Regions from separate parts of the Streptomyces sp. NPDC025638 genome, predicted to be linked through region 1. Evidence: riboswitches for the same ligand, from Rfam matches in the RefSeq annotation. Region 1 holds a riboswitch; the other holds the start of a gene.
What was found. A riboswitch is a leader RNA that binds a small molecule or an ion and turns the genes downstream of it on or off. The one in region 1 is predicted to bind glycine.
Positions count from the first base shown of each region.

Region 2: it holds a riboswitch for glycine, as region 1 does, so the genes downstream of both, gcvP (aminomethyl-transferring glycine dehydrogenase) here and gcvT (glycine cleavage system aminomethyltransferase GcvT) in region 1, are expected to answer to the same signal.

Region 1 covers NZ_JBVHLX010000021.1:59,939-64,346, forward strand. Annotated here, with positions in the region: gene glyA (serine hydroxymethyltransferase) at 1-648, opposite strand, end outside; gene gcvH (glycine cleavage system protein GcvH) at 663-1,040, opposite strand; gene gcvT (glycine cleavage system aminomethyltransferase GcvT) at 1,163-2,281, opposite strand; glycine riboswitch at 2,357-2,473, opposite strand; glycine riboswitch at 2,474-2,570, opposite strand; gene ACZ4EG_RS39015 (AAA family ATPase) at 2,747-3,415, shown strand; gene ACZ4EG_RS39020 (enhanced serine sensitivity protein SseB) at 3,482-4,273, shown strand; gene ACZ4EG_RS39025 (enhanced serine sensitivity protein SseB C-terminal domain-containing protein) at 4,368-4,408, shown strand, end outside.
Region 2 covers NZ_JBVHLX010000004.1:648,543-652,950, reverse strand. Annotated here, with positions in the region: gene ACZ4EG_RS13985 (DNA polymerase IV) at 1-739, shown strand, start outside; gene ACZ4EG_RS13980 (PRC-barrel domain-containing protein) at 851-1,222, opposite strand; glycine riboswitch at 1,337-1,432, shown strand; gene gcvP (aminomethyl-transferring glycine dehydrogenase) at 1,608-4,408, shown strand, end outside.

The DNA of each region.
Region 1 (4,408 bases):
CGGGTTCGGGTGCAGACCCGCGGCGACCAGACCGGCGAAGTGCGCCATGTCGACCCACAGATACGCCTCGACCTCGTCGGCGATCCGGCGGAACTCGGCGAAGTCCAGCTGCCGCGGGTACGCCGACCAGCCCGCGATGATCACCTTCGGGCGGTGCTCCTTGGCGAGCCGCTCGACCTCGGCCATGTCGACCAGGCCGGCCTCGTCCACGTGGTAGGCGACCACGTCGAACTGCTTGCCGGAGAAGTTCAGCCGCATACCGTGGGTCAGATGACCGCCGTGCGCCAGGTCCAGACCGAGGATGGTGTCGCCGGGCCGGGCCAGCGCGAAGAGCGCGGCCTGGTTGGCCGAGGCGCCCGAGTGCGGCTGCACATTGGCGTACTCGGCGCCGAACAGCTCCTTGACCCGGTCGATGGCGATCTGCTCGGCGACGTCGACGTGCTCGCAGCCGCCGTAGTAGCGGCGGCCCGGGTAGCCCTCGGCGTACTTGTTGGTGAGGACCGAGCCCTGGGCCTCCATGACCGCGACCGGAGCGAAGTTCTCCGAGGCGATCATCTCCAGGGTGGACTGCTGGCGCAGCAGCTCGGCGTCGACCGCGGCGGCCACGTCCGGGTCGAGTTCGTGCAGGGGCGTGTTCAGGACGGACATACGTCTACGACTCCTCAGCCGGCGGTGTGGGCCACGTACTCGTCGGCGGAGAGCAGGTCGGCCGGCTCGTCCGTGACGCGTACCTTGAACAGCCAGCCGCCCTCGAAGGGGGCCGAGTTCACCAGGGAGGGGTCGTTGACGACGTCCTCGTTGACCTCCGTGACCTCACCCGTGACCGGCGAGTACAGGTCGGAGACAGACTTCGTGGACTCCAGCTCGCCGCAGGACTCGCCCGCGGTCACCGTGGAGCCGACCTCGGGGAGCTGGGCGTAGACGACATCGCCGAGCGCGTTGGCCGCGAACTCGGTGATACCGACCGTCGAGACGCCGTCCTCGGCGCCCGACAGCCACTCGTGCTCCTTGCTGTAGCGCAGCTGCTGGGGGTTGCTCATGGCCTGAATTCTCCTGTACGCGGGGATGTGCTGATGACTGGGGGAGTACTGAAACCGCAGGTGAGCGGGGTGATGTGCCCGGCATCACAAGCAGGCGGGGCGAGGGCCCCGGTGATCAGTCTCTACTTCTGGCGCCTGTAGAAGGGCAGTGCCACGACCTCGTACGGTTCGTGGCTGCCGCGGATGTCCACGCCGACGCCTGCCGTGCCGGGCGCGGAGTGCGCCGCGTCGACGTAGGCCATCGCGACGGGCTTGCCCAGCGTGGGGGAGGGGGCACCCGAGGTGACCTCGCCGATCACCGCGCCGCCGGCGACGACCGCGTACCCCGCGCGGGGGACCCGGCGTCCCTCGGCGACCAGGCCGACCAGGACGCGCGGCGGGTTCTGCTCGGCGCGGGCGGCGGCCTCGGTGAGCGCCTCGCGCCCCACGAAGTCGCCCTCCTTCTCGAACTTCACCACCCGGCCGAGTCCGGCGTCGAAGGGCGTGAGGGAGGTCGTCAGCTCGTGCCCGTACAGCGGCATGCCCGCCTCCAGGCGGAGCGTGTCACGGCAGGACAGGCCACAGGGGACCAGACCGACGCCCTCGCCGGCCTTGGTCAGTGCCTGCCACAGCTCGACGGCGTGCTCCGGCTTCACGAACAGCTCGAAGCCGTCCTCGCCGGTGTAGCCGGTACGGGCGATCAGCGCGGGGACACCGGCGACGGTGCCGGGCAGGCCCGCGTAGTACTTCAGGCCGTCCAGGTCGGCATCGGTCAGCGACTTCAGGATGCCGGGGGACTCGGGGCCCTGGACGGCGATCAGCGCGTAGGCGTCGCGATCGTCGCGGACCTCGGCGTCGAAGCCGGGCGAACGTTCCAGCAGTGCGTCCAGGACCACCTGGGCGTTGGAGGCGTTGGCCACGACCATGTACTCGGTCTCGCCCAGCCGGTAGACGATCAGGTCGTCCAGGATGCCGCCGTCGGCCTGGCAGATCATGGTGTAGCGGGCGCGGCCCACCCCGACGGAGGCGATGTTGCCGACGAGCGCGAAGTTCAGGAACTTGGCCGCCTCCGCGCCGGTCACCGTGATCTCGCCCATGTGCGAGAGGTCGAAGAGTCCGGCCTTCGTGCGCACGGCGATGTGCTCGTCGCGCTCGGAGCCGTAACGCAGCGGCATGTCCCAGCCGGCGAAGTCGGTCATGGTCGCACCGAGCGAGCGATGCAGCGCATCGAGCGCGGTATGACGGAGTTCGGTACTGCTCATCGGTCGGTTGTCTCCCAAGGCGATGGGGGTCCCCCCGCGCGAGCCGAATTCGAGCGTGGGGGAGGGCGAGGTCGTTCCTCCCCATCTGTCATCGGAACCTGAGAGGTTCGCCATGACCACCCCTGTCCGGGACGACCACGGCTTGCACCTTGGGTGGGGCCACCGTCACGGCGGCCCGCTTTTCAGATGTGCCTCGCCCGCGCGGTAACGGTGCCTGAGAGATTCAAGGGAGGGACTTGCTCCTTCGGCGCCCCGGCAGTGCTGCCGAGGACTCTCCCGCGCGGATTCAAACGGCCGGTATGCAGTTGGCGGCCACATCATTGCACGCCTCGCCCGCGCGCGGCAGGTCGGCTTCTGTAACCGGGCTGTGGCAGTACGCGCACGAAAACGCGAGACACCAGGCATTACCTTCTCTTTACACTCGACGGGCAGGGGATCTCCGAGCCCAAGGGGAGGACGATCACGGTGAACAGGACCACGGCGTACGCCACGACCACGGGCATGGCCCTGCCGAAGCGGCCCACCGCCTCGGCCCGCGGACGCTGCGACGAGCGCCCGGCACCGGTCGTCCGCGATCTGCGCGACCGCGCCGGCCACAGCCCGCACGGCCTGCTCTTCGGCCCCGGCGACCTGGTCGTGATCACCGGCCTGCCGGGCAGCGGCAAGTCCACCCTGATGAGGCGTGCGGTCCGGGGCGCGCGCATCGACTCCCAGGACACCCGTGACCGCTGGGACGCCCGCATGCCCCGCCTGCTGCCGTACGCGGTCTACCGCCCCCTGGTCCGCCTCGCCCATTACGCCGGGCTGCGCCGCGCCCTGCGCTCGGGCGAGGGGGTCGTCGTGCACGACTGCGGTGCCCAGACATGGGTGCGCGAATGGCTGGCCCGCGAGGCCCGCCGCCGTGGCGGCACCCTGCACCTGCTGCTGCTCGACGTCACCGCGGACACCGCACTGGAGGGCCAGCGCGAGCGCGGCCGCGGTGTCTCCCGCTACGCCTTCCTGCGCCACCGCAGGGCCGCCGCCCGCCTCCTGCGCACGGTGGAGCGGGGCGAGCTGCCCCCGGGCTGCGGCTCGGCGGTGCTGCTGGACCGGGCCGCGGCGGACGTCCTGCACCGGATCGGCTTCGCGCGGTGAAACCGGGTCACCGGTACCCGCTAGCCTTTCCAGCCATACCAGTGGTTCCCAGCAGGCGGTAGGCAGATGGACTTCCCGGCGGACTTCCCCACGGACTTCCCGGCACAGGCGCACCCCCATCCGCACGGCGGATGGCCCGGCAACGAGCTGGAGGAGGTGCTGTCGGCGTCCCTCGGCGTGCCGTCGGCCGGCGCCCGGATCGTCGAGGTCCTGAGCCGCAGCTTCGTATGGATCCCGCTGCCCAACGGCGGCGGCCCGAACAGCGGTCCCCTGGACCTGCCCACGATGGAGATCGAGGGCCAGGTGTACGTCCCGGTGTTCAGCTCCGAGGAGCAGTTCCGCCAGGTCGTCGGCTCCCACATGTCGTACACCATCGCCCCCGCCGTGGAGTTCGTCCGCGGTCTGCCCCCGCAGGTCGGCCTCGCGATCAACCCGGACGGCGTGGTCGGCGTCCCGCTTCCGCCGGAGGCGGTCGCCGAGCTGTGCCGGGCGGGGCGCACCGAACTCGACGGCCCCTCGACCGGCGGCCGCGTCCGCCTCTTCGAACCCGACTGGCAGGACGACCCGGTCGACTTCCTCGCCGCGGCCTCGGCGGAGTTCGCCGGGACGGGCGTGGTCGCCACGGCCCGCCGCTGCCTGGCCGCGATCGAGACCGCGGACCCGGTGATGTTCGTGGGCGTCGAACTGTCCCAGTGGGAGGGCGACCTGCGAACGCTCCCCCTGGAAGCCCTGGGCAGGGCCCTGGGGAAGGCCCCGGTGCGGTGGCCGGTCAACCTCGTACTGCTCGACGTGGCGGAGGACCCGGTGGGCCACTGGATGAGGGAGAACGTCAGGCCGTTCTATCAGCACGGTCACTGAAGCGCGCTTCGCCTACGCGCACCGGGTCTCGAGCCATCGGGCGCTTAAGCTGTTTCCATACGCGGGGCAACTTCTCGAAGGGGCGGTAAACCAGGTGAGCGCGAGCGGCAGCGGCACCGCGACCGGACAGGTCGA
Region 2 (4,408 bases), on a different contig from region 1:
GCTGGGCAAGGCTCATGGGCACGGGCTGTACGCCATGGCGCTGGCGCACGACGAGCGGCCCGTGGTGGCCGAGCGGGAGACCAAGTCGGTCTCGGTCGAGGACACGTACGACGTGGACATCCACGACCGGCTCAGAGTGGGTCTTGAGGTGCAGCGGCTCGCCGAGCGGTGCGTGCGGCGGCTGCGCGGGGCCGGGCTGTCGGGGCGGACCATCGTGCTGAAGGTGCGGCGGTACGACTTCTCCACGCTCACCCGGTCCGAGACGCTCCGCGGGCCCACGAACGATCCGGCGGTGGTGCGGGAGGCCGCCGCGCGGCTCCTCGACTCGGTGGACACGACGGGCGGTGTACGGCTGCTCGGCGTGGGCGTCTCCGGGCTCGCCGACTACACACAGGAGGACCTCTTCGCGCAGGCGGCGGGCGAGCGGGCCGACGCGGCGCCGGAGGAGAGCGTGGGCGAGCCCGCGCCGGAAAGCCCGGCGCCCGTCGAGCGGCACTGGTCGCCCGGTCATGACGTGCGGCACACCGAGTACGGACACGGCTGGGTGCAGGGCAGCGGTCTTGGGCGGGTCACCGTGCGCTTCGAAACGCCGGACTCGGAGCCCGGGCGGGTGCGGACGTTCCGGGTCGACGACGCGGACCTGGAGCCGGCGGATCCGTTGCCGTTGGTCCAGGGAGTGGGGGAGGGAGAGCCGGAGCGGAGCACGGGCGAGCCTCGGGCCGCGACCACGCCGCTGTGAGGCGGCCGCCGGGACCCGGACGGGTTGCCGGAGCGTGGGACGGGCGCGGACAGGCCCGGAGGCTGCTCAGGCCCGCCGTGTCGCCTCCTCGGTCACCCCACTCGTTCGGCCTCAGTTCTCGTCCGTGCCTGCCAGGTTGCCGAAGTCGTGGTCGGGGAGGCGGGGCGGTGGGGCCACGTCCAGGCCGTAGTGGTGGTAGAGCTGGAGCTCCTGCTCCGGGGAGAGATGGCGGCCGACGCCGAAGTCGGGCGCGTCCTTGATGAGGGCTCGGTCGAACGGGACGTGGAGGGTGCCCTCGACCAGTTCACTGGGCTCCAGCGGCACGAAGGCGTCCCGCGAGAACAGGCCGGTGCGTATGGCCGCCCACTCCGGCACGCCGGTCGCGTCGTCGAGGTACACCTCGTCGATCGTGCCGATCTTGGTGCCATTGCGGTCGAACGCCTTGCGGCCGATCAGGTTGCGCGGATCGATGTCGGTCTGCACGGGCCCTCCACATGGTCGCAACTCATCCGTAAGCACTACAAAAGAGCACAATCAAGGAGGCGGCCACTCGAAGGCCCGGGCGTTGACCTCGCTGGTAGTCTTGCAAGCGGCTGCTGACCCCGTGCGGGAGAGTCCTCCGGACATCACCGGAGGCGCCGAAGGAGCAAATCCTCCCCGGAATCTCTCAGGCTCACGTACCGCACGGACGAGGTCACTCTGGAAAGCAGGGCGGGTGTCGACGGCTTCCGCTCTCACCGACGGTGAAAGCCGGTGCCTTCGGGCGACCCGGTGAAGCTCTCAGGTTGAGATGACAGAGGGGGAGGCCGTCGGGGTACCCGTGCCGGGGTGCCCCTCGAAGGTCGCGTCAGACCAGGAGGCCTCCGCAATGACCGCCCAGCGCATTCCGCTCACCGAGCTCGAACAGGGCATCCCCTTCGAACAGCGCCACATCGGGCCCGACCAGGAGGCGCGGGCCAAGATGCTCGCGCACGTCGGTTACGGCTCGCTCGACGAGCTCACCGCCGCCGCGGTGCCGGATGTGATCAAGAACGCCGACGCGCTCGACCTGCCGGGTGCCCGGACCGAGGCCGAGGTGCTCGCCGAGCTGCGCTCGCTCGCCGACCGCAACCAGGTGCTCGGCTCGATGATCGGACTCGGGTACTACGGGACCTTCACCCCGCCCGTCATCCTGCGCAACGTCATGGAGAACCCCGCCTGGTACACGGCCTACACGCCCTACCAGCCGGAGATCTCCCAGGGGCGCCTCGAGGCCCTGCTGAACTTCCAGACCATGGTCGCCGACCTCACCGGCCTGCCGACCTCCGGCGCCTCGCTCCTCGACGAGGGCACGGCCGCCGCCGAGGCGATGGCGCTGTCCCGGCGCATGGGCAAGAACAAGAAGGGCCTGTTCCTGGTCGACGCGGACGCGCTGCCGCAGACCATCGCCGTGATCGAGACGCGTGCCGAGCCGGCCGGTGTCGAAGTCGTGGTCGCCGACCTCAGCGACGGCATCCCGGCCGAGATCGCCGAGCGCGAGATCAACGGCGTGCTCGTCCAGTACCCGGGTGCCTCCGGTGCCGTACGGGACATCAAGCCGGTCATCGACCAGGCACACGAGCTCGGCGCGCTCGTCACCGTCGCCGCCGACCTGCTCGCCCTGACCCTGCTGGTCTCGCCGGGCGAGCTCGGCGCGGACATCGCCGTCGGTACGACCCAGCGCTTCGGCGTGCCGATGGGCTTCGGCGGACCGCACGCGGGCTACATGGCCGTGCGCGAGAAGTTCGCGCGCAGCCTGCCCGGGCGCCTCGTCGGCGTCTCCGTCGACGCCGACGGCCACAAGGCCTACCGGCTCGCCCTGCAGACCCGTGAGCAGCACATCCGCCGCGAGAAGGCGACCAGCAACATCTGCACCGCGCAGGTGCTGCTGGCGGTGATGGCGGGCATGTACGCCGTCTACCACGGGCCGGAGGGCCTCAAGGCCATCGCGCGCCGCACCCACCGCTACGCCACGATCCTCGCCGAGGGCCTCAAGGCCGGCGGTGTCGAGATCGTCCATGGCGCCTACTTCGACACGCTGACCGTCAAGGTCACCGGCCGCGCCGACGAGATCGTCGCCGCCGCCCGGGACAACGGCGTCAACCTCCACCGGGCCGACGCCGACCACGTCTTCATCGCCTGCGACGAGACCACCAACCGGGCCCAGCTGGCCGCCGTGTGGTCGGCGTTCGGCGTCGAGGGCGACATCGAGGCGCTGGACGCGGCGACGGCGGAGGCCCTGCCGGGCGCGCTGCTGCGCTCCGACGCCTACCTCACCCACCCGGTCTTCCGCGAGCACCGCTCCGAGACCGCGATGCTGCGCTACCTGCGCAAGCTGGCCGACCGCGACTACGCGCTCGACCGCGGCATGATCCCGCTCGGCTCCTGCACCATGAAGCTGAACGCGACCACCGAGATGGAGCCGGTCACCTGGCCCGAGTTCGGTCAGCTGCACCCCTTCGTACCGGCCGAGCAGGCCGAGGGGTTCCTCACGCTCATCCGTGAGCTGGAGGAGCGCCTCGCCGAGGTCACCGGCTACGACAAGGTCTCCCTGCAGCCCAACGCCGGCTCCCAGGGCGAGCTGGCCGGTCTGCTGGCCGTCCGCGGCTACCACCGTGCCAACGGCGACGAGCAGCGCACCATCTGTCTGATCCCGTCCTCCGCGCACGGCACCAACGCCGCGAGCGCCGTGATGGCCGGGATGAAGGTCGTCGTCGTGAAGACCGCCGAGGACGGCGAGATCGACGTCGAGGACCTGCGGGCCAAGATCGAGCAGCATCGCGACGAGCTCGCCGTGCTCATGATCACGTACCCGTCCACCCACGGTGTGTTCGAGGAGCACGTCGCCGACATCTGCGCCCAGGTGCACGAGGCGGGCGGCCAGGTCTACGTGGACGGCGCCAACCTCAACGCCCTGGTCGGTCTCGCCAAGCCCGGCCACTTCGGCGGTGACGTCTCCCACCTCAACCTGCACAAGACCTTCTGCATCCCGCACGGCGGCGGTGGTCCCGGCGTCGGCCCCGTGGGCGTACGGGCGCACCTTGCGCCGTACCTGCCGAACCACCCGATGCAGCCCGCGGCCGGCCCGGAGACGGGCGTCGGACCGATCTCGGCGGCGCCGTGGGGTTCCGCCGGCATCCTGCCGATCTCGTGGGCCTACGTCCGGCTCATGGGCGGCGAGGGGCTCAAGCGGGCCACGCAGGTGGCCGTGCTGAGCGCCAACTACGTCGCCAAGCGTCTGGAGCCGCACTACCCGGTGCTCTACACCGGCCCCGGCGGCCTGGTCGCGCACGAGTGCATCATCGACCTGCGTCCGCTGACCAAGGCGACCGGCGTGAGCGTCGACGACGTCGCCAAGCGGCTGATCGACTACGGCTTCCACGCGCCGACGATGTCGTTCCCGGTGGCCGGCACGCTGATGATCGAGCCGACCGAGTCCGAGGACCTGGCCGAGCTGGACCGGTTCTGCGACGCGATGATCGCGATCCGCGCGGAGATCGAGAAGGTCGGCTCGGGCGAGTGGCCGGCCGAGGACAACCCGCTGGGCAACGCGCCGCACACGGCGGCCGCGCTGGGCGGGGAGTGGGCGCACGCCTACAGCCGCGAGGAGGCCGTCTTCCCGGCCGGGGTCTCGGCCGCCGACAAGTACTG